DNA from 3 places in the Achromobacter sp. 1011791174 genome. Region 3 is predicted to be linked to each of the others. Evidence: predicted binding sites of a transcription regulator. Region 3 holds the regulator's gene; each other region holds the start of a gene.

Region 1 (7,014 bases), on a different contig from region 3:
CTGTTGCAGGCCGTGTCGAACCTGGCGTACTGGCTGATCGCCGTCAGCCCGCGCAGCCTGTGGCTCATGGCCGCCGGCGTGGGCCTGGAGAACCTGTGCGGCGGGCTGGGCACCGCCGCCTTCGTGGGCCTGCTGATGGCGCTGTGCCGCCAGCGCTTCTCGGCGACGCAGTTCGCGCTGCTGTCGGCCTTGTCGGCGGTGGGGCGCACCTATCTGGCCGGACCGCTCACGCCGCCGCTGGTTGAGCTGTTCGGCTGGCCGGGCTTCTTCCTGATCACCGTGCTGATCGCCGTGCCCGGCCTGGTGCTGCTGTACCTGCTGCGCGATCGCATCGAGGACATGGTCAGGGGCGGCGACAGCCAATGATCGGGCCGTCGCCGGCGGTGGACCTATTCCCCGGCGGTCAGGCGCACGATCAGCACATCGCTGGGCAGCGACTCCAGCAGTCGTTCGGCCACGCTGCCGATGGCGGTGCGCAGGATGCCGGTGCGGCCGTGCGTGCCGGTGACCACCAGGTCTGAGCGGTGGTTGAACGAATACTCCGATAGCACCGTCTCCGGCTGGCCGCATTCGAGCACCACCTTGGGCCTGGCGCGCTCGGCCAGTTCGGGCGTTTCGGCCAGGAATTCCTTGGAATTCTGTTCCGCCGCCTTGTAGAAATTGCGCGTCACGGCTTCGTCAGGCACGTTCTTGCCCTGGAAGGGCACGTCGTAGGCATGAAACAGCGTCAGGTCCGCCTTGGGCACCAGATACAGCGCGGCGCGCAGCGCCTGCCGCGAGCCGGCCGAGAAGTCGGTGGCCACGAGCACGTCGCGGTAGGGCCGGCGCGGGCGGTTCTTGACGACCAGCACGGGCTGGCGGGCCTGGCGCGCCAGCTTCTCGACCGTGGTGCCCAGCAGCAGCCGGCCCAGGGTCTCGTCGCGCGCCGTGCCGGTGACGATCAGCGAGCAGCCATAGGCGTCGGCGGTTTCCAGGATGCGGGCCAGCGGGTCGCCCGAGACCACCACCACTTCGGTGGAGACGCCCGAAGCCGCTAGGTCCTCGGCCAGTTCGCGTTCGGCCAGCGCCTTGTGATCGGCCGACAGGCGCCGCCAGACGGGGGTGGTCAGCCTGGCGGTGCCGCCGTGCGATTCCATGACGTGCAGCACGATCAGCTGGGTGCCGCGTTCCTTGGCCAACTGCAGCGCCCGGTCCAGCGCGCGGTCGCCCCGCGCGCTCAGGTCCGTGGCCAGAAGAATGGGGCCGGTTTGCTTGGACATAGGTTTTCTCCCGTATTGGGGCCGGGGCAGCGGATCCCGCATCCGCGGTCCGGCCTGTGCCGCCCTCGCGGGCACGCCTTCATTGTCCCGCCGTCCGTCCCGTCGGGGCTTGACCCACGTCAACGCCTGGCCGGCGCCGGTGGATCCGCGCGGCGCAATCCGGATCCCGGCCGGCGCGCCGGCTCAATACAATGGGAGCCTCGATTTTCCCGGCCCGATCCATGTTTTTCGATATTTCGCCCGTCCTGCTGCATACGCTGTACCTGGTGGCCATCGTGGCGGAAGCCATGACGGCGGCGCTGTCCGCCGGCCGCCGCGACATGGACTGGATGGGGGTCTACATCATCGCCTGCGTCACCGCGCTGGGCGGCGGTTCGCTGCGCGATGTGCTGCTGGGCCACTACCCGCTGACCTGGGTGATCCATCCCGAATATTTGTGGATGACCGCCGGGGCGGCACTGCTGACGGCCCTGATCGCCCCGGTGATGCGGCGCCTGCGCAGCCTGTTCCTGCTGGCCGACGCGCTGGGCCTGGTGGCGTTCACGGTGATCGGCTGCCAGGTGGCGCAGTTGATGCAGTTGCCGGTGACCGTGGTGATCATCAGCGGCATGATCACCGGCTGCGCCGGCGGGGTGCTGCGCGATGTGCTGTGCAACGAAGTGCCGCTGCTGTTCCGCAAGGAACTCTATGCCAGCGTGTCGGTGGTGACGGGCGCTCTGTACCTGGGCGCGCAGGCGCTCGGGCTGAACGCGAATGCCGCCGTGCTGATCGCCCTGCCCGTGGGATTGGCGCTGCGGCTGCTGGCGCTGCGCTTCAACTGGCAGATGCCCAAGTTCGTGTACCGCGACGATTGGGATTGATCCCGTTCCGGAATGTGTCCATGCTCTGCAACAATTTTCCTATTTGTGTTTCAATAAATTTCGAGTATCTTCTCGCATCTCACACACGCATCACGCAGTAACAAGGGGAGCCGATTGGACGTCAAAGCGCCCGCCACGATTCCGTATTTCCTACAGGAACAGATTCGTGAACTGATAGTGGACGGCACTATCAGGCCCGGGCAGCCCTTGCGGGAACAGGAACTGGAGCAGCGTTTCGGCACCAGCCGCAGCCCCATCCGGGAAGCGTTGCGGTTGCTGGAGTTGAGCGGCCTGGTGACGCATGTGCAGCGCAAGGGATTCCGGGTAACGCTCTATTCCGAAACACAGATACGCCATCTCTATCTGCTGCGCGCGGAGCTGGAGGCCTATTGCATCCGCCAGGTCGCCGAGATGGACGATCTGGCGCCGCTGGTGGCCGAACTGCGCGATTACGAAGAGGTCGTCGCCGCCGCCCTGACGCGGCGCGACGTGCGCGCCTACATCGGCGGCCTGCGCGAGTTCTATCTGGCCGGGGCCCGCCATACCGGCAACGCGCCGCTGGCCAGCACGCTGGCCAAGCTGTACGAGCAGGTCGAGCCGCTGCGCTACCTGCTGGCGCGCCAGTCGATGGAGCGGGGCGGCATCCACGGCTATACCTCGGGCATCATCGAGGCCCTGGACGGGCGTGATTTCGAGCGCGCGGCCGAGCTGACGCGCGGCTATGTGCAGGATGTGCTGCCCGGGATCCTGCAGGCCTACCGCCGTGCCTCGGAACAGGATGCCGAGGAACAGGCGCCGCGGCTGCGGCGGGCCTGACCCGGCTCCGCGCCGTCCCTGAGCCTGCCGGACCTGCCCGCGGCAGGTTCCGCTCGCGGGTAGCTCAGGCGCGCGGCACGCGCACTTCGATGCCGGCGTCTTCCAGCGCCTGCCGGATGCCGCTGGCGAACACCAGCGCGTTGGGCTGGTCGCCATGGATGCAGAGCGTGTCCGCCTGCACCGCCACGTCCTTGCCGTCCACCGAGCGCACTTTGCCTTCGCGCACCATGCGCACCACCTGCGCCACGGCCAGATCCACGTCCTCGATCATGGCGCCGGGCTTGCCGCGCGGCGTGAGCGAGCCGTCGTCCTGGTAGCTGCGGTCGGCGAAGACCTCGTTGGCGGCGGCCAGGCCGATCTCGCGCGCCACGCTCACCAGTCGGCTGCCCGCCAGCCCGTACAGCACCAGCGTGCCGTCCACGTCCTTGACCGCCTGGCAGATGGCCCGCGACAGGCCTTCATCCTTGGCCGCCATGTTGTACAGCGCGCCGTGCGCCTTCACGTGGTGCAGGCGCGCGCCCTGTGAGGCGGCCACGCCCGCCAGCGCGCCGAGCTGGTAGACCACCAGGTCGTAGGCTTCCTGCGGACTGGTCGGGATGACGCGGCGGCCGAAGCCGGACAGATCCTGCAGGCCGGGATGCGCGCCCAGCGCCACGCCCTGGGCCAGGGCGGCGGCCACGGTCTTGCGCATGGTGGCGGGGTCGCCGCCGTGGAAACCGCAGGCGATGTTGGCCGAGCTGACATAGCGCAGCACGGCGGCGTCGTTGCCCATCACCCAGGCGCCGTAGCTTTCGCCCATGTCGCAGTTCAAGTCGATGCTGGGATTCATAGTGGTCTTCCTGGTCCGGAGTGGGGTGGCGCCCAGAGGCGTCGATCGTGTCAGAGCAGCGCGCGCATCGGCGCCAGCGCGTCCCGCAGCTGGGCGAAGGCGCGTTCGCGCTCGACGTCCAGGCGCTGCGCCTCGTCCAGCTCGATCTGCTGGAAACGCAGCTCCTGGCCGGGCAGCGATTGCGCCAGCGCGGGCAGGTCCACCGAGGCGATCTGCGCGATCTTGGGGTAGCCGCCGGTGGTCTGCCGGTCGGCCATGAGGATGATGGCTTCGCCGCCGGAGGGCACCTGCACGGTGCCGAAGCAGGCCGCTTCCGACAGCGTCTGGCGCGGTTGCGCCATGGCCAGCGCGGGCCCCTGCAGCCGGTAGCCCATGCGATCGGACTGCGGGCTGATGCGGAACGCCTGGCCGGCGAAGGCGGCGCGGGAAGCGTCGGAGAACTCATGCCAGTGGCGGCCCGGCAGGAAGCGGATGGTGTCGCGCCGCTTGCCGGCCAGCGTGGCGGGCAGGTAGACGCGGATCTGCCACAGCGCTTCCTGTAGCGCCGCGAGATCGCGCCCGACGTCCAGCGGGGCGTGCAGCGGCAACACGTCGCCACGGGCCAGGGCGCGTCCCTGGAAGCCGCCGAAGCCGCTGCGCAGATAGGTGGTCTCGCTGCCCATCACCAGCGGCAGCGCATAGCCGCCATGCACGGCCAGGTAGGCGCGCGCGCCCAAGGCGGGACGGGCGCCGAAGGCCAGCGTGTCGCCGGGCCGGGCGACCAGCGGCCGGTGCATGGGGATGTCCTGGCCGTTGAGCTGCGCGCCCAGATCGGCGCCGGCCAGCGCGAAACAGGCGGCGGCGTCAAAGCGCAGCGTCGGTCCGGTCAGCGTGATTTCGAGGGTGGCGCGGTCGTCTTCGTTGCCGGCCAGTGCATTGGCCAGTCGGTGCGCGCGCTCGTCCATGGCGCCGGCGGCGGGGATGCCCTGGTGCTGGTAGCCGTCGCGGCCGCGATCCTGGAAGCTGGACAGCATGCCGGGCTTGATCACGGTCAGGCTCATGCGCCGGCCTCGCGCAGCCGTTGGAATTCGTCCTCGGCGATGGGTACGAAGCGCACCGAGTCGCCGGGCTGCAGCAGCGCGGCCGGTTCGCGTGCCGGGTCGAACATGGCCAGCGGCGTGGCGCCGATGATGTTCCAGCCACCGGGCAGGCGGTTGGGATAGATGACGGTCTGGCGGTTGGCCACGGCCACCGAGCCGATGGGCACCGCGGTGCGCGGCGAGGGCCGGCGCGGGATGTTCAGGCGTTCGTCGTGCACGCCCAGATAGGCGTGGCCGGGCGCGAAGCCCAGCATGAAGACCATGCTGCGCGGTTCGCTGTGCAGCCGGATGATGTCATCGGGCGTCAGGCCGGCCGCGGCGGCGACCTCGGCCAGGTCGGGCCCGTGCTCGCCGCCGTAACAGACGGGGATGTCGATCTCGCGGCCGCCCAGCTCGCCTTCCGGGAGGCCGCCGGCCAGCAGCTGGCCGATGCGCTCGGCCAGCGCGCCATGGCTGGGGCTGTCGGCGCTGGCATCAGGGCGGTAGTGGATCGCCACCGTGCAGAAGGACGGCACCACGTCGGTCACGCCGGGCAGGCGCGCGTCGCGCAACATGCGCGCCGTCGCCAGGCAGGCCCGGCCGATCGCGGCGTCGATCTGGTCGCCGAACGAAATGATCAGGCTGCGGTCCCCCTGCGGTTCGATGCGCCAGGGGGTTTCGGCCGGAGAAGGTGGTGCGGATATTGCGTTCAACGGCACGAAACCTGATTGGAGAGATTATTTGGCGAACAGGGAATCCAGGTTCTTGAAGGCCTTGAATTCCAGCGCGTTGCCCGACGGGTCGAGGAAGAACATGGTGGCTTGTTCGCCGACCTCGCCCTTGAAACGGATGTACGGTTCGATCACGAACTCGGTACCGGCATCGGTCAGGCGCTTGGCCATGTCTTCCCATTGTTCCATGGAAAGCACGGCGCCGAAATGGCGCACGGGCACATTATGCGAATCCACGGCGCTGGTGGCCTTGTGGCCGCACTCGCTGGGCGCCAGGTGGGCGACGATCTGGTGGCCGTAGAAATTGAAGTCGATCCATTCGGGCGAGCTGCGGCCCTCGGGACAGCCGAGCTTGACGCCGTAGAAGGCGCGGGCTTCTTCCAGGTCGCGCACCGGGAAGGCCAGGTGGAACGGCGGCAGGTTGGTCTGAGCGGTCATGCGTAGTCTCCAGGGAGGCTGGGTAGTCGGGAACTCTGCCGGCGCGGCTTGCCGGGAGGCCGCCGGATGTCGGATCCGGCTGGCATCGCGGCGCTCGCGCCTTGGCATGCACGGCTAGTTTAGGTATTGTTTTTTCGATTGAAAAACGATATTTTTTGTGCCTTAGCATCAAAAATATTGATAGTGATCAAAGAGTTCAAGACCTTCATCGCGGTGGCGCGGGACGGTACCTTCACCGGCGCCGGGGCCCAGCTGGGCCTGACCCAGTCCGCCGTCAGCGCGCAGATCCGTCGCCTGGAGGACTACCTGGGCGTGGCGCTGTTCGACCGGGGGGCGCGCGCCGCCGTGCTGAACGCCCACGGGCGCGAGATGCTGCCGCAGGCCGAGGAGCTGGTGGCCATGGCCGAGCGCATGGCCAGCGCCGGCGGCGCGGGGCACGTCAGCGGGTCGTTGCGCATCGGCGCCATCGCCTCGGTGCAGCAGGATCTGCTGGTGCGCGCGCTGGGCCTGTTCCGCGCCCAGTATCCCGACGTGCGCGTGCGCATCGTGCCGGGCGTGTCGCTGTCCTTGCTGGGGCAGGTCGATGCCGGCGAAGTCGATCTGGCCGTATTGATCCGCCCGCCTTTCGCGCTGCCGCCCGAGCTGGGCTGGCAGCCGCTGCTGTCCGAGCCGGTGGCGCTGGCCGTGCCCGCCGCCATGCCCGAGGCGCCGTGGCGCGAACTGCTGGCCACGCAGCCCTTCATCCGCTACGACCGCGCGTCCTTCGGCGGCCGCGTGGTGGATCTGTTCCTGAAGAAGCACCGCATCCGCGTGCACGAGGCCGTGGAGCTGGACGAGATCGAGGCCATCGCCAACATGGTGCGACACGGCCTGGGCGTGGCGCTGTTGCCAAGGTTGCGCCGCCTGGACATGACGGGCCTGCGTCTGCTGCCGCTGGGCGAGGCCGCGTTCCAGCGCGAGATCGGCCTGATCGGGCGGCTGCCGTTCGAACCCGGCAGCATGCGTGGCAAGATCGCCGAATGC
Region 2 (7,014 bases), on a different contig from region 3:
CTCGGGCCAGGCGCTGATGGCCGCGCTGGGACAGGCGGCGGCGGACGCGGGCGCGCTGGTGCTGACGCGCACACTGGCGCGCGAGCTGCGGCATGACGGCCAGGGCCGGATCACGGCCGTGATCTGCGAACGACCGGACGGCACGCGTGAATCCATCGGCTGCGATGCGCTGATCCTGGCCTGTAACGGCTTCGGCGGCAACGCCGCCATGGTGCGCGAGCATCTGCCAGCCATGGCGGACGCGGTCTATGGCGGCCACGCCGGCAACGATGGCAGCGCGGTGCGCTGGGGGCGGGAGCTGGGCGCGGGCCTGGCCGACATGGGCGCCTATCAGGGCCACGGCTCCTGGGCCACGCCGCAGGGCGCGCTGGTGTCCTGGGCCGTGATCATGGATGGCGGCGTGCAGGTCAATCGGCTGGGCCGGCGCTTTCACGACGAGACCCAGGGCTATTCGGAAGCGGCCGTGCGCGTGCTGGCGCAGCCGGATGGCGTGGCCTGGAACGTGTTCGACGACCAGGCGCTGGCGCTGGTGCGCGACTTTCCCGATTTCCAGGCAGCGCGCGCGGCGGGAGCGCTGCGCAGCGCCGACGACGTGCCGGCGCTGGCCGCGCTGATCGGCTGCGATGCGCGGGCGCTGGCCGACACGCTGCGGTCGGTAGCCAGGGATGCGCGGGACGTCCACGGACGCCGTTTCACGCGCGCCTTGTCCGCGCCATATCACGCGGTCAAGGTCACCGGCGCGCTGTTCCATACCCAGGGCGGCCTCGACATCGACGCCCGCTGCCGCGTGCGGCGGGCGGACGGCGGCCTGTTCCCGAATCTGCTGGCGGCGGGCGGCGCGGCGCGCGGCGTGTCGGGCAACGATGTGGCGGGCTATCTGTCGGGCAACGGCCTGCTCAGCGCCATCGCGGGCGGCCATATCGCCGCGGCGACGGCCGCCGGGATCGCGGGCACGGCGCTGGCCGATGAGCCGACTCCGTAGCGTCGCGCGGCCACAGGCATGCGCATGACTTTCATACAGGCATCCACGTTCATGGAGGCATCCAGGCATGAACACCTTGAGTAAGCAGCTGGCCCAGGGCCCGGTCCTCGCGCCGGGCGTGTACGACGCCTTGTCGGCGCTGGCCGCCGAGCAGGCCGGTTTCCAGGCCCTGTACCTGTCCGGCGCGTCCATCGCCTATACGCGGCTGGGCCGTTCCGACGTGGGCCTGACCACGTACAGCGAGGTCGAGGACACGCTGGCGCGCATCGCCGAACGGGTCCGGGCGCGCATCATCGTCGACGCCGACACCGGTTTCGGCAATGCACTGAACGTGCAGCGCACCGTGCGCGGCCTGGAGCGGGCCGGCGCGGCCATGATCCAGCTGGAGGACCAGACCTTTCCCAAGCGCTGCGGCCACCTGGACGGCAAGTCCGTGGTGCCGGCCGCCGAGATGTGCGGCAAGCTGCGCGCCGCCGTGGACGCGCGCCAATCACGCGAGACTCTGATCCTGGCGCGTACCGACGCGCTGGCCTCGGAAGGGCTGGACGCGGCGCTGGAACGGGCCGAGCGCTATCTGGAAGCCGGCGCGGACGCCTTGTTCATCGAGGCCCTGCGCAGCGGCGAGCAGATGCGGGCGGCCTGCGGACGCTTCGCCGGCCGCGCGCCGCTGCTGGCCAACATGGTCGAGGGCGGCAAGACGCCGGTGCAGGGCGCGCAGGAGCTGGCCGCGCTGGGATTCGGCATCGTCATCTTTCCGGGTGGCACGGCGCGCGCGGTGGCCCACACGCTGGCGGGCTACTACGGCAGCCTGCGCCAGCACGGCAGCACGACGCCCTGGCGCGACCGCATGCTGGACTTCGACGGCCTGAACGCGATGATCGGCACGCCGGAACTGCTGGCGGCGGGCAAGCGCTACGAGGCTTGAGCGGCCGCGCGCGCGGCGGTTGCGGGCCGGCCGCGCTCAGGCTGGCGCGGCGCAAGGGCGGGTCGGGCGTCTGGTTTAGAATCCCCTGGTTTCCCTGTCCGCCCGCATCGTCGCGCGCGGTTTGACGGCCATGCGCGCAGACACCAGCAACTACCGCGATCTCTTCCTCGACAACGTGCCCATGATGGACGCCCGCGCGCCCGTCGAGTTCGCCAAGGGCGCGTTTCCCGGCGTGGTGAATCTGCCGCTGATGACCGACGAAGAGCGCGAGCTGGTCGGCATCTGCTACAAGCAGCGTGGCCAGCAGGCCGCCATCGAGCTGGGGCACCGGCTGGTCGGCGGCGCCGTCAAGGCGGCCCGTCTCGACGCCTGGGCCGCGTTCGCGAAGGCGCATCCGGACGGCTACCTGTATTGCTTCCGGGGCGGCCTGCGTTCGCAGATCGTGCAGCAATGGCTGCGCGACGAGGCCGGCATCGCCTATCCGCGCGTGACCGGCGGCTACAAGGCCATGCGCGGCTTCCTGCTGGATACGCTGGACCGGGCCATCGCCGAATGCGATTTCCTGGTGCTGGGCGGCATGACCGGCACCGGCAAGACCGAGGTGCTGCGCCGGCTGGACGATGCGCTGGACCTGGAAGGGCACGCCAATCATCGCGGCTCCAGCTTCGGCAAGCGCGTGAGCGGCCAGCCCACGCAGATCAATTTCGACAATGCGCTGGCGATCGACATCCTGAGAAAACGCGCCGCCGGACACGCGCGCTTCGTGGTCGAGGACGAAGGCCAGGCCGTGGGCAGCTGCAGCCTGCCGCCCGCGCTGTACCAGGGCATGCAGCGCCATGGCCTGGTGTGGCTGGAGGACAGCCTGGAGAATCGCAAGCAGCGCATCCTGCGCGACTACGTGATCGACCTGGGCGCCGAGTTCGTGGCGGCCCACGGCGCCGAGCAGGGCCAGGCCCTGTTCGCGCAACGCCTGCGCCAGAGCCTGGACAACATCGCCAGGCGACTGGGCGGCGAGCGCCACAAGCGCCTGGCGGCCATCATGGACGAGGCGCTGCGCGGCCAGGCGCTGGGCCTGGGCGTGGCTGGTCACCTGGGCTGGATCGAGGGCCTGCTGTCGGAATACTACGATCCCATGTATGTCTACCAGCGCCAGCAGAAGGCCTCGCGCATCGTGTTCGCGGGGGACCAGGCGGCGGTGACGCAGTACCTGGCGCAACAGGCCGCGGCGCCGGCACGGCGATGACGCGCCGCCGCATCCGGGCAGGCCGGCGTCCCGGGCCCGGGATCAGGCGGCGTGGTCCGACGAACGCACCAGCAGCACGGGAACGGGCGCGCTGCGCAGGATGTTCTCGGCGCTGCTGCCCAGCACCAGGCGGCTGACGCCTCGCCGGCCGTGCGTGCCGATCACGATGAGATCGGCCTTCCACATTTCGGCTTCGGCGATGACGCGCTGCTGCACCGTTTTCTCCAGGTTTTCATAAAGCACGCTGTCCACGGTGACGCCGTGCTCGCGCGCCGTGTCGGCGGCGTGCTGGAGGATCGCCGCGCCGTCCTTGCGCAGCAGGTCCAGCAGCTCGCCGGCATAGTAGCCATAGCTGTCTATGCCCAGGGCGAACGAGAGTTCGTCGATCACATGGATCAGACGCAGCTCGCCATGCGTGAGCCGGGCCAGGCGGATGGCTTCCTGCAGGCCGCGGTCGGACGTGGGGCTGCCGTCGACGGGTACGAGAATGCGTTGGTACATGCGTGTGCTCCAGGAGACGGGGATTGCTTTACGGTAGTTCGGCGGGCGCGGGCCATGTTGACGGCCGTCAATAAATCGCGGTCCGGACGCCGCCATCGGAGTCGCCCGCATAACCGATAGCCGCGGGGGCCGCCTCGGGGGGACAATGGGAATCCCGGCGACGCCGCCGGCACCTCGTCATCGCGGGCACATGAACATGCAGAGTCCACTTCCATTCGCCGTCGCGCTGGGCATCGGCCTGCTGATCGGCGTGGAGCGCGAGCGGCGCAAGCGGACAGGATTGTCGCGCCCGGCCGCGGGCATACGCAGTTTCGCGCTGGCCTCGCTGCTGGGCGCGGTCTCCGTGCACCTGGGCGGGCCGGTGCTGCTGGGGCTGGCGGAGGTGGGGTTGGCCCTGCTGCTGCTGACCCGGGCGCCGGACGCGGGCCAGGGCATGGCCACGCGGGCCGCCTTGCTGCTGACGCTGGCGCTGGGCGGACTCTGCCTGCACGACCCGGCGCTGGCCTCCGGCCTGGCCGTCGCGGTCGCGATCCTGCTGGCGGCGCGATCCCGCCTGCACCGCTTCGTGCGCACGGTGCTGAGCCGCAACGAGCTGGTCGACGCGCTGATCCTGGCCGCGGGCGCGCTGGTCGTGCTGCCCCTGTTGCCAGACACGTACCTGGGGCCGTTCGACGCGCTGAATCCGCGCACCCTGTGGAAGTTCACGCTGCTGGTCATGACGATCAGCGCGGGTGGCCATGTGGCGCTGCGGCTGTTCGGGCCGCGCATCGGACTGCCGCTGGCCGGTTTCGCGTCCGGCTTCATTTCCAGCACGCTCACCGTCGGCACCATGGGCCAGCGCGTCGCCGCCGAGCCCCTGCTGATGGGGCCGGCGGTGGCGGGCGCGGTCCTGTCGTCGGTGTCCACGCTGGTGCTGATGGCCACCGTGCTGGCGGCGATCAGTCCCGCGGCCTTGCAGGCCCTGGCGCTGCCGCTGGCGTGCAGCGGGGCGGCCGCGCTGGCCTATGCCTTGCTGCTGCTGTTCAAGGCGATGCGGCAGAAGACGACCGCGCCGATCCAGGCCGGACGGCCCTTCACCTTGCAGGCGGCGCTGACGCTGGCGCTGGTGGCGGCGGCGGCCCTGATCGCGGCGGCGGCGCTGGACGCCTGGCTGGGGCCGCGCGGGATCACGGTGGCGGCGGTGCTGGGCGGCCTGGTCGACACGCACGCGGCGGCGGCGTCGGTGGCCGCGCTGGCGGCGGCGGACAGGATCGACCCGGCGCAGACGGTGGTGCCGGTGCTGGCGGCGCTGTCGGCCAACGCGGCGAGCAAGGCGGTGTACGCGGTGATCAGCGGCGGCCGCCGCTACGCGGTCCAGGTGATTCCCGGGCTGTTGCTGATGATCGCCGCCGCCTGGGCGGGCTACGCGGCGGTTTGAGCGTGACGGTCGGCGCCGGCCACGGCGCCTGGGGTGGCCTGGGCCAGGAAGCGGGCGGCGCCTTCGGCGATTTCCGCCATCCGTTCCTGCCAGGGGTTCTGGCCGCTGATCAGGGCGGCCGAGGCCGAGCTGGATATGTCGCGGGTCATTTTTTCCAGGTCGCGGAAATAGGCCAGTTCGCGTTCCATCAGGTCCGTCATGAGCTGCTGCTGCACGGCCAGCAGGGCCGTCATCGAGCCGGCCCCGTCGATATCGGCGGCGGCCTTCTGGGCGAAGGCCTGCATTTCCTTGTCGGTCTTGAGCTGCAGCGTGCGCAACTGCCGTAGCGCTTCGTAGTAGCTCGAGGCGTTGGCCACGAGGCTGTTGAGCGCGTACTTGTACAGGGCTGCGTAGGGGGTGTATTCGACTTGCATGGCGATGTCCTCTGGAGCGGGGGCAGGGCCGGCGTCGCGATGGCGGCGCCGGCTCGTCGATCCCAGCTTAGGATTTCCCAGCCGGCGGATGTTGACCAAACTCAACTAGCGGGTTCCACGCGGGGCGGTTCCCCTGGCTCAGCCGCTGCTCATGCGGCGCAGCGCGTCGATGTCGGGCAGTTTCAGGTGGCGCTTGCTGACCTGCAGCAGGGAGGCGGCCTGCAGCCGCGAGAACACCCGGCTCACCGTCTCGATCTCCATGCCCAGGTAGTTGGCGATGTCCTCGCGCGTCATTTTCAGGATGAACTCGCGCGCGGAATAGCCATGCGCGGCCATCTGCTCGGAGGTCTCGACCAGGAAGCTGGCGATGCGCTCGTCGGTGCTCATGCGGCCCAGCGTCAGCAACAGTCGCTGGCAATGGTTGATGTCGTGCGCGATCAGGCGGTGGAACTGGCGCGCGGCCAGCGGGTCCAGTCCGCAGTTGGCGACCAGCTGGGCATAGGGCAGGGCGCATAGCAGGGAATCTTCCAGCGCGATGGCGTCGCAGGCATGGAAGCCGCTTTCGATGGCGTCGAGCCCGAGCAGGGCGCCAGAGGCCGGAAACGCGGTGATCTGTTCCAGCCCGGCGTGATTGGTGACGCGGATCTTCAGGGAGCCGGCGCGCAACTGATACAGATACTGCAGGGCGTCGCCGGCGCGAAACAGGGCCTCGCCGCGCCGCAGCAGGCGCCGGCCGCGCTCGCCCTGCGCCATGGCGGGCTCGGCGCAGGCCGGATGGCAGACGCGCGCCATGGGACAGGATTCGCACTCGTGGCGTCCCAGCGGGGCGCCCGTGGGCGCGGCGATCGGCAGGGCGGATGTGGGCATGTCCATGGTGGCATCTCTCCGGGGCGCGCAGGCCGCTGAGCCTGTCGGGGCATGGAAAAAGTATGCGCGTTGCGCGGGGCCGGCGCTATCGGCGCTTGGCGCTGGTTTTCGGGGAAACCGGCCTACGCCTGTAGGAAAAGTCCTACATGGCGCCAGCGTCCGCGCGGTTCAGTTCCCGGCGTCGTCGTCCGCATCGATCAGGCGATGCTTGAGCGCGTAGCGGATCAGGTCGGCCTGGTTGCGCAGGCGCATCTTGACGAGGATCCTGCTCTTGTAGGTGCTGATCGTCTTGACGCTCAGGCACAGCAGCTTGCCGATGTCGGCGTTTTTCAGCCCGCGGGCCAGGTGCCGGAACACGGCGGATTCGCGGTCGGACAGCAGCAGATGCGGCTCGGCGTTGCTGTCTCCGTGCCGTTCGAAGGCGATGCTCTCGGCGATCGAGGGGCTCAGGTAACGGCCGCCGGCCGCTACCTTGCGCACGGCCTGCTCCAGCTGCGCGGCCGCGCAGTCCTTGGTCAGGTAGCCGGCGGCGCCGGCCTTGATGGCCTGCACGGCGTATTGCTGTTCGCCGTGCATGGTCAGCACCAGGATCGGCACCGCGGGATGGTCGCGCCGGATCTGGCGGATCAGGTCCACGCCGTCGCGGCCCGGCATCGACATGTCCAG
Region 3 (7,014 bases):
GCCCTGCGGCTCGCGGCGGCCGCTGTCCAGCTCCGCCTCGGCCGCCTGCAGCTCGGCCAGCGCGCGCACGCAGCGGTCGTAATAGGCCTGGCCGTCGTCGGTCAGGCTTTGCTGGCGCGTGGTGCGGTGGAACAGCCGCACGCCCAGCCGGGCCTCCAGCCGCGCGATGGACTTGCCGACGGCCGAGCGTGTCAGGCGCAGGCGCTCGGCCGCCAGCGCGAAGCTGCCGGCCTCGGCCGCCTGCACGAAGGCTTCGATGCCGTTGAGCCGGTCGTGGACATTGCGGGTATTCATGACAATCCTTGATTGGTGCCTTTCGGGAATCATTGAAAGGAAAAAAATGCGCCACTAGGGATATCTATTCCCCTATATCTTAGCGATACCGGGCGACGCCGGCACGGCGCGCCTTCCATTACGTATCGCAAGGAATCTCATCATGCAGGCCTATCACGTCACCGGCGGCAAGGGCATCGAATCGCTCAAGCGCGTCACGCTGGAATCGAAAGCGCTCGGCCCGTACGACGTGCGCGTGCGCGTTCACGCCGTGTCCCTGAACTTCCGCGACCTGATGGTCGCGGACGGCATTTACCTGAAGGGCAGCGGCGCGCCCGTGATCCCCGCCTCCGACATGGCTGGCGTGGTCGCCGCCGTGGGCGAGCGCGTCACGCGTTTCCGCGTGGGCGACCGTGTCATGGGCGCCTTCATGCCAGACTGGGTCGATGGCGAGCCCACGCCGGCCAAGACCGCGCTGGCGCCGGGCGCGGCCACCGATGGCGTGCTGGCCGAGGAAGCCGTCTATGCCGAACACGGGCTGGTCGCCACGCCGGCGGGTCTGTCGGACGAAGAGGCCGCGACCTTGCCCTGCGCGGCGGTGACTGCGTGGAACGCCCTGTTCGTCGGCGGCCGCGCGCAGGCGGGCCAGACGGCGCTGCTGCTGGGCACGGGCGGCGTGTCGATCTGGGGGTTGCAGCTGGCCAAGGCCGCCGGCCTGCGGGCCATCGTCACCTCGTCCAGCAACCGCAAGCTGGAACAGGCGCGCGAACTGGGCGCGGATGTGCTGATCAATTACCGCGAGACGCCCGAATGGCAGGTCGAAGCGCTGCGCCAGACGGACGGCGACGGAGCGCACGTCGTGGTGGAAGTGGGCGGGCAGGGCACGCTGGAGCGCTCGGTGGCCGCCGTGCGCATGGGCGGCACGGTATCCATGATCGGCGGCGTCAGCGGCTTTGGCGCGACGCCGGTGGCGCCGCTGGCGCTGATCGGCGGCGCCAAGCGCCTGGAAGGCATTTTCGTGGGCAGCCGCAAGATGCTGGAGGACCTGGCCCGTTTCGTCTCGGTCGCCGGCATCAAGCCCGCGATCGACCGGGTCTTTGGCTTCGACGAGGCGCCGGCCGCCTTCGCGCACCTGGCGTCCGGCAGCCATTTCGGCAAGGTGGTGATCCGGGTAGCGCCGTAGGCGCGGGGCCGGGCGCGCGGCCCCGCGGGACCGTCGCGGCGCGATGGTAAGCTCATGCACTCCTGCCGGGCGGACGGCGCAGGCCGCCGCCCTCCCGGCCGCCATCCGCACGCGCCATGACGACCAAACCCGAATCCCATCTGCACGAAGAGCTGGTTTCCAGCGTGGCGGCCTATGACGGCCGCTTCCTGAAGATCCGCAACGACACCGTCCGCCTGCCCAACGGCAACACCTCCACGCGCGAATACGTGGTGCATCCCGGCGCCGTGGTGGTGATCCCGCTGCTCGATGACGGCCGGGTGCTGCTGGAGCGGCAGTTCCGCTATCCCATCGGCCGCGTCATGACGGAGTTTCCCGCCGGCAAGCTGGACCCGGGCGAGGATCCGCTGGCCTGCGGCAAGCGCGAGCTGCTGGAGGAAACCGGCTATACCGCCGTGCAATGGGCCCACGCCGGCGCGCTGCACCTGGCGATCGCCTATTCCACCGAGATCATCCACATCTTCTTCGCGCGCGGCCTGCGCGCCGGGCCGAGGCAGCTGGACCAGGACGAGTTCCTGGACGTGATCAGCGCCCAGCCGTCCGAGCTGTATGAGGCCTGCGCCCGGGGAGAAGTGACGGACGCCAAGACCCTGACCTGCACGCTGTGGCTGCAGAACGTGTTGTCCGGCGCCTGGCGGCTGGACTGGCGCGACGACGCGGCCGGCTGAGACTGCGTCGCCTTCCGCCATGCCCTCGCATCCGGTCCTGATCCAGCCCTCGGGCCTGCGTTTCGATGCCGACGAGGACACGCCGCTGCTGCTGGCCGCGCAGGCCGGCGGCATCAAGCTGCCCAGCTCCTGCCGCAACGGCACCTGCCGCGCCTGCATGTGCCTCATGCTGGAGGGCGAGATCCGCTACCGCATCGAATGGCCGGGCCTGTCGCGCGACGAGAAGGAAGAGGGCTGGATCCTGCCCTGCGTGGCGCATGCCGTCACGGCGCTGGAGATCCAGTCCTTGCAGGCCGCGCCGCTGGAGCCGCCCGCGCCCGCGCCCGAGCGGGCGCTGACCGGAGCGCGACGCTAGCCGGCGCATGCCGGCGTGTGGCGCGGGCCTATTGCGGCGGGCCGCCCGCGTCAGGCCCGCTCGCGCCCGCTGCCGCTATTCATGTCGGTGCATGGCCGATTCGCGGCGCGTGTCGCGCATGGTCGCATACACCAGCAGCGACAGGAAGATCACGCCGGCCAGGTAGTAATAGAACCATTGCTCATGCCCCTGCTGCTTGAACCACAGGGCGATGGCGGGCGCCGTGCCGCCGAAGATCGACACGGTCACCGCATACGGCACGGCCACGCCGGTGGCGCGGATGTTGGTCGGGAACAGCTCGGCCTTCACCACGGCGTTGATCGAGGTGTAGCCGGCCGTGAAGACCCAGGCGCCGCAGATCAGCAGGAAGGCGATGAAGGGCGAGCGCGTCTGCGCCAGCGTGTACAGGATGGGCACGGTCAGCAGCGCGCCCGCGACGCCGAAGAACACCAGCAAGGGCTTGCGCCCGATGCGGTCGGACAGCGCGCCATACAGCGGCTGCAGGATCAGCGCGAAGATCAGCGAGGCGGCGATCACATAGGTGGTGACGATGTCAGAGAACCCCGCCGTCTGCCGGACGAAGGTCTGCATGTAGGTGGTGAAGGTGTAGAAGGCCGCCGTGCCGCCCGCCGTCAGGCCCACCACGATGGCCACCTCGCGCGGGTACTTCAGCAGGCCGCGCAGCGAACTGGTGCGCGGCTGGGTCTTGCTGGCGGCCTTGTAGGAGTCGGTCTCGGGCATGTCGCGCCGCATGAAGGCGGTCACGATGGCAAGCAGCGCGCCGATCACGAAGGGGATGCGCCAGCCCCAATCCACCAGCTGCTGGTGAGTCAGGAACACGTTCTGCAGCAGCAACAGCACCAGGATCGCGCTGAGCTGGCCGCCGATCAGCGTCACATACTGGAAGCTGGAATAGAAGCCGCGGTGCTCGGCGTCGGCGATCTCGGTCAGGTAGGTGGCGCTGGCGCCGTATTCCCCGCCCAGGCTCAGCCCCTCGATCACGCGCGCCAGCGCCAGCAGCGCCGGCGCGGCCAGGCCGATGGAAGCGTAGGTGGGCGTGAGTGCGATGATCAGCGAGCCCACGCACATCATGCCCACCGACACCATCAGCGACAGCCGCCGGCCGTGCCGGTCCGCGATATGCCCGAACAGCCAGCCGCCCAGCGGCCGCACGATGAAGCCGGCCGCGAACAGCGTGGCGGCATTGAGCTGCTGGACGACGGGATCGTGCGAGGGGAAGAAGGCGGGGGCGAAGTACAGCGCGAAGGCGGTGTAGGCGTAGAAGTCGTACCACTCGACCAGGTTGCCCATGGAGCCGACGAAAATGGCCTTGATGCGGCGCTTCGCGTCGGCGACATCCAGATGCGTGTGCGTCATGGCGGTCCTTGCTGCTTGCCGGAATGGGAAACGCCGGCGTGGCCGCAAGCGCGCCGCCGCCAGCATGTCCCTATATTGCTCCCGGCCGCGCGAAATTGCACGCGCCGCCGCGCCATCGTTCAGCTTGCTGTCATGATTGGAGGGCGCCCTGGACGGTGCCTGGCGGGCGCTACTTGCCGCGCGGCTTGATCGGCTCGCAGGGCGCGGCCTTGTCCGTCCCGCGCGCGCCTTCGCCCAGCAGGGCCTGGGCGCCGCATTCCGAGCCGAACATGTTCTTGCCGTCGTGGCCCACGCCGCGCACTTCGTAGCCGGCGCGGTGCAGCGTGACCGGCTTGCCGCCGCGCGACGCGAGCAGGAACTCGTATTGCAGGTAGGCGGTGCCGCGCGCCAGTCGCGTGGAGCCCTGGGCTTCGGCGCCGCAGGTCTTGTCCAGCAGCCGGTGCTCGGGGTTGTTGTCGGCGCCGCCTAGCAGGTAGGTGACGTCGCGCGCCGCGTAGCGCACGAACAGCCGGGATTCCTCCTGGCCGCGCGCGTAGGCGGGCAGCTTGTCGGTGCCGTACTTGTACTGGTTGTAGGTGGGGCAGATGCCGCGTTCGTAGGGCGCGTAGCCCTTGCCGTCCGGGCGTGGCCGCTCGTTGGTCAGGTACAGGTAAGAAGAGGGATTGGCGATCACGTAGCGCAGCGCCAGCCCGTCGCGGCGCAGCGGGCCGTCGACGTTGTTCAGCACGGCGTAGCGTTGCACCAGCTGCGCGCCGCCGGAATGGCCGGCCAGCACGATGCCGGCCAGCGCGGGCAGGCGCTGGCGGTCGTCCAGGCTGCGCAGCAGGTCATCCAGAACCTGGAACGAGCTGACCGGCGCCGGCCGGCCGGCGGCCTGCACGCTGTCCTCGCCTTCTTCCCAGCTGGCCTTGCGCCATGCCGCCATGCCGGCGAAACCGGAATCGATGGAACCGGAAAAACGCGGCGCCAGCACCAGTGTGTCGCGCGCGCGCTCCGGATTGCGTTCCAGCAGGTCGGTCACGTATTCGTAATAGCGGTCGGCGTCGCGCTTGACGCCGTGGATCACCACCACCACCTGCTTGATGTCGGCCAGTTCGCCCTTGCCCAGCGGGCGGTTGGCGTAGACCGGGATCTTGTAGCGATGGCCCGGCTTGCCCAGCTCGACGGTCTGCCAGCGCGTCGGCTTGGCCGCTTTGGGCGCGGGGGCGGATTCGTCGTAGTCGTAGGGGTCGGGCAGTGGCGTCTGCGCGGCGGCCGTCAGCGGGGCCGCCCGCGCCGCCAGCATCAGGCTGGCGGCCGGCAGGAAGGCGCGCGCGCGGCGCATGGGCGGCTTCAGCAGCTTTCTTGGCCCAGCAGCTGCTTGAGCGCGGGCTGGTCGAGGATGCGGACTTCGCGCTGGTTGATGCGGATCAGCCCATCGCGCGCGAAGCGCGAGAACAGCCGGCTCACCGTTTCCAGCGTCAGGCCCAGGTAGTTGCCGATTTCCTCGCGGCTCATGCGCAGCACGAATTCGGTGGACGAATAGCCCAGCGAGGCGTAGCGCTGCGACAGGTTCAGCAGGAAAGCCGCCAGGCGCTGCTCGGAGCGCATCGAGCCCAGCGAGGCCAGCATCTGGTGCGAACGCGTGATCTCGCGGCTCATCAGACGGCGGAACTGCTGCTGCAGCGAGGGCAGGTGGGCGGCGACGCGGTCGACTTCATTTAGGCGAATGACGCAGACTTCGGAGTCTTCCAGGGCGACGGCGGCCGACACGTGCTTGCCCTCGAGCATGCCGTCCATGCCGACGATCTCGCCGGGCAGGTGGAAACCGGTGATCTGGATCTGGCCAGTCGCGTCTTCGAGCTGCGTCTTCAGGCTGCCGAAGCGCACGCCATAGACCGCGTCGAGGGGGTGATCCAGCGAGTACAGCGTCTTGCCCTTTTCAAGGCGCACGCGTTCCTTCACCAGTTCGTCCAGCTTTTCTACTTCGGCGGCTGCCATGCCCACGGGCACGCACACGTGTCCCAGCATACACGTGGAGCAATGGGCGGCATCTGGGGCTACGGGGACCCTTTTTTGCATATTGACCTCTATAGCGCCCGTCGAGCGGCGGGTAGCCGATGCGGGCATGAAGCGTGATGACAATTGGTATTGTAGTCCGTTGTTACTACGGGTGTCTTACGCGCTCGCGGCGTCCTTGGACAGGGACGCCGCGCGAGCGTTCCCCGCGTGGCGGTAAACGACCCAGTCCGTGACGTGATCGACGGCCGCGATGTCGCTGGCGGCGCCACGCCGCGCGGGATCTATCGGGTAGTACTGACAGGGCAGCTCCGCGCCGTCCGGGCCCGGCTGCGCGAGGCGCGCCAGCACGTCGCGGCGCAGGAAGCAGCCGGGCCGGCCGGGATGGTAGTCCTCGATCTCGTCCATCAATTGGATATGGGCCGGCTCGACCTGATAGATATCTCCTAGGACGCGACGCCCGTCAGCCACGGGAATCAGGCCGGGCCAGGCGCCGAAGTCGACCAGCCGGCCCGGCACGCTGGCCGCGCCGACCCGCCGTACCGCCGGCAGTCCACGGTCGGAGGCGGTCCGCTCCAGGTCGTTGATCTCGCCCGCGCGTAGCGTGCCGTAGACAAAAACGTATATGCTCATGATTCCTCAGGTTGCCGCACGTCGATAGAGTCCGCAAGGCCGGCAGGGTATTGAAATTCCCCGTCCCGGCCGCATATTCAGGTCATCGAGCCAGCCGGCGATGCATCGGTCAGGCTCCTCAACAAGCCAAACGACCACTATGCGATTCGACAAACTTACCACCAAGTTCCAACAGGCATTGGCGGACGCCCAGAGCCTGGCCGCCCGCAACGATCATCCCTACATTGAGCCCATACATGTGCTGTCCGCGCTGCTGTCCGATCCCGACAGCGGGGCCGGTAGCCTGCTGGCGCGCGCCGGCGTCGCCGTGAACCGGTTGCAGCCGGCCATCGAGCAGGCGCTCAAGTCCCTGCCTCAGGTGCAGGGCGATGACAACGTCCAGGTCGGCCGCGAGCTGCAGGGCGTGCTGACGCGCACCGACAAGGAAGCCGCGCGCCGGGGCGACACCTACATCGCCAGCGAGTTGTTCCTGCTGGCGCTGGCCGACG

The links. Region 3 encodes FNR, which switches genes on or off when oxygen is low (the NO sensors DNR and NnrR bind a similar motif). Its sites were predicted from a motif close to TTGATNNNNATCAA; they were not measured.
Region 1: a site for FNR is predicted at 1,369-1,382, ahead of AC6LJ5_RS08490 (universal stress protein). Genes of this name have one in related genera too.
Region 2: a site for FNR is predicted at 3,709-3,722, ahead of AC6LJ5_RS27320 (universal stress protein). Genes of this name have one in related genera too.

The regions. Positions count from the first base shown of each region.
Region 1 covers NZ_JCBANH010000016.1:74,794-81,807, reverse strand. The annotation lists gene AC6LJ5_RS08495 (muropeptide transporter) at 1-366, shown strand, start outside; gene AC6LJ5_RS08490 (universal stress protein) at 390-1,259, opposite strand; gene AC6LJ5_RS08485 (trimeric intracellular cation channel family protein) at 1,481-2,119, shown strand; gene AC6LJ5_RS08480 (GntR family transcriptional regulator) at 2,234-2,935, shown strand; gene AC6LJ5_RS08475 (LamB/YcsF family protein) at 3,000-3,764, opposite strand; gene AC6LJ5_RS08470 (5-oxoprolinase subunit C family protein) at 3,815-4,804, opposite strand; gene pxpB (5-oxoprolinase subunit PxpB) at 4,801-5,535, opposite strand; gene AC6LJ5_RS08460 (VOC family protein) at 5,560-5,991, opposite strand; gene AC6LJ5_RS08455 (LysR family transcriptional regulator) at 6,175-7,014, shown strand, end outside.
Region 2 covers NZ_JCBANH010000121.1:5,700-12,713, reverse strand. The annotation lists gene AC6LJ5_RS27335 (FAD-dependent oxidoreductase) at 1-982, shown strand, start outside; gene AC6LJ5_RS27330 (isocitrate lyase/PEP mutase family protein) at 1,050-1,907, shown strand; gene mnmH (tRNA 2-selenouridine(34) synthase MnmH) at 2,038-3,150, shown strand; gene AC6LJ5_RS27320 (universal stress protein) at 3,193-3,651, opposite strand; gene AC6LJ5_RS27315 (MgtC/SapB family protein) at 3,848-5,068, shown strand; gene AC6LJ5_RS27310 (hypothetical protein) at 5,053-5,481, opposite strand; gene AC6LJ5_RS27305 (helix-turn-helix domain-containing protein) at 5,620-6,354, opposite strand; gene AC6LJ5_RS27300 (response regulator) at 6,517-7,014, opposite strand, start outside.
Region 3 covers NZ_JCBANH010000141.1:2,288-9,301, reverse strand. The annotation lists gene AC6LJ5_RS28695 (LysR substrate-binding domain-containing protein) at 1-294, opposite strand, end outside; gene AC6LJ5_RS28690 (zinc-dependent alcohol dehydrogenase family protein) at 437-1,456, shown strand; gene AC6LJ5_RS28685 (NUDIX domain-containing protein) at 1,573-2,163, shown strand; gene AC6LJ5_RS28680 (2Fe-2S iron-sulfur cluster-binding protein) at 2,183-2,518, shown strand; gene AC6LJ5_RS28675 (MFS transporter) at 2,594-3,895, opposite strand; gene AC6LJ5_RS28670 (hypothetical protein) at 4,065-5,219, opposite strand; gene fnr (fumarate/nitrate reduction transcriptional regulator Fnr) at 5,228-5,956, opposite strand; gene AC6LJ5_RS28660 (gamma-glutamylcyclotransferase family protein) at 6,053-6,526, opposite strand; gene clpB (ATP-dependent chaperone ClpB) at 6,666-7,014, shown strand, end outside.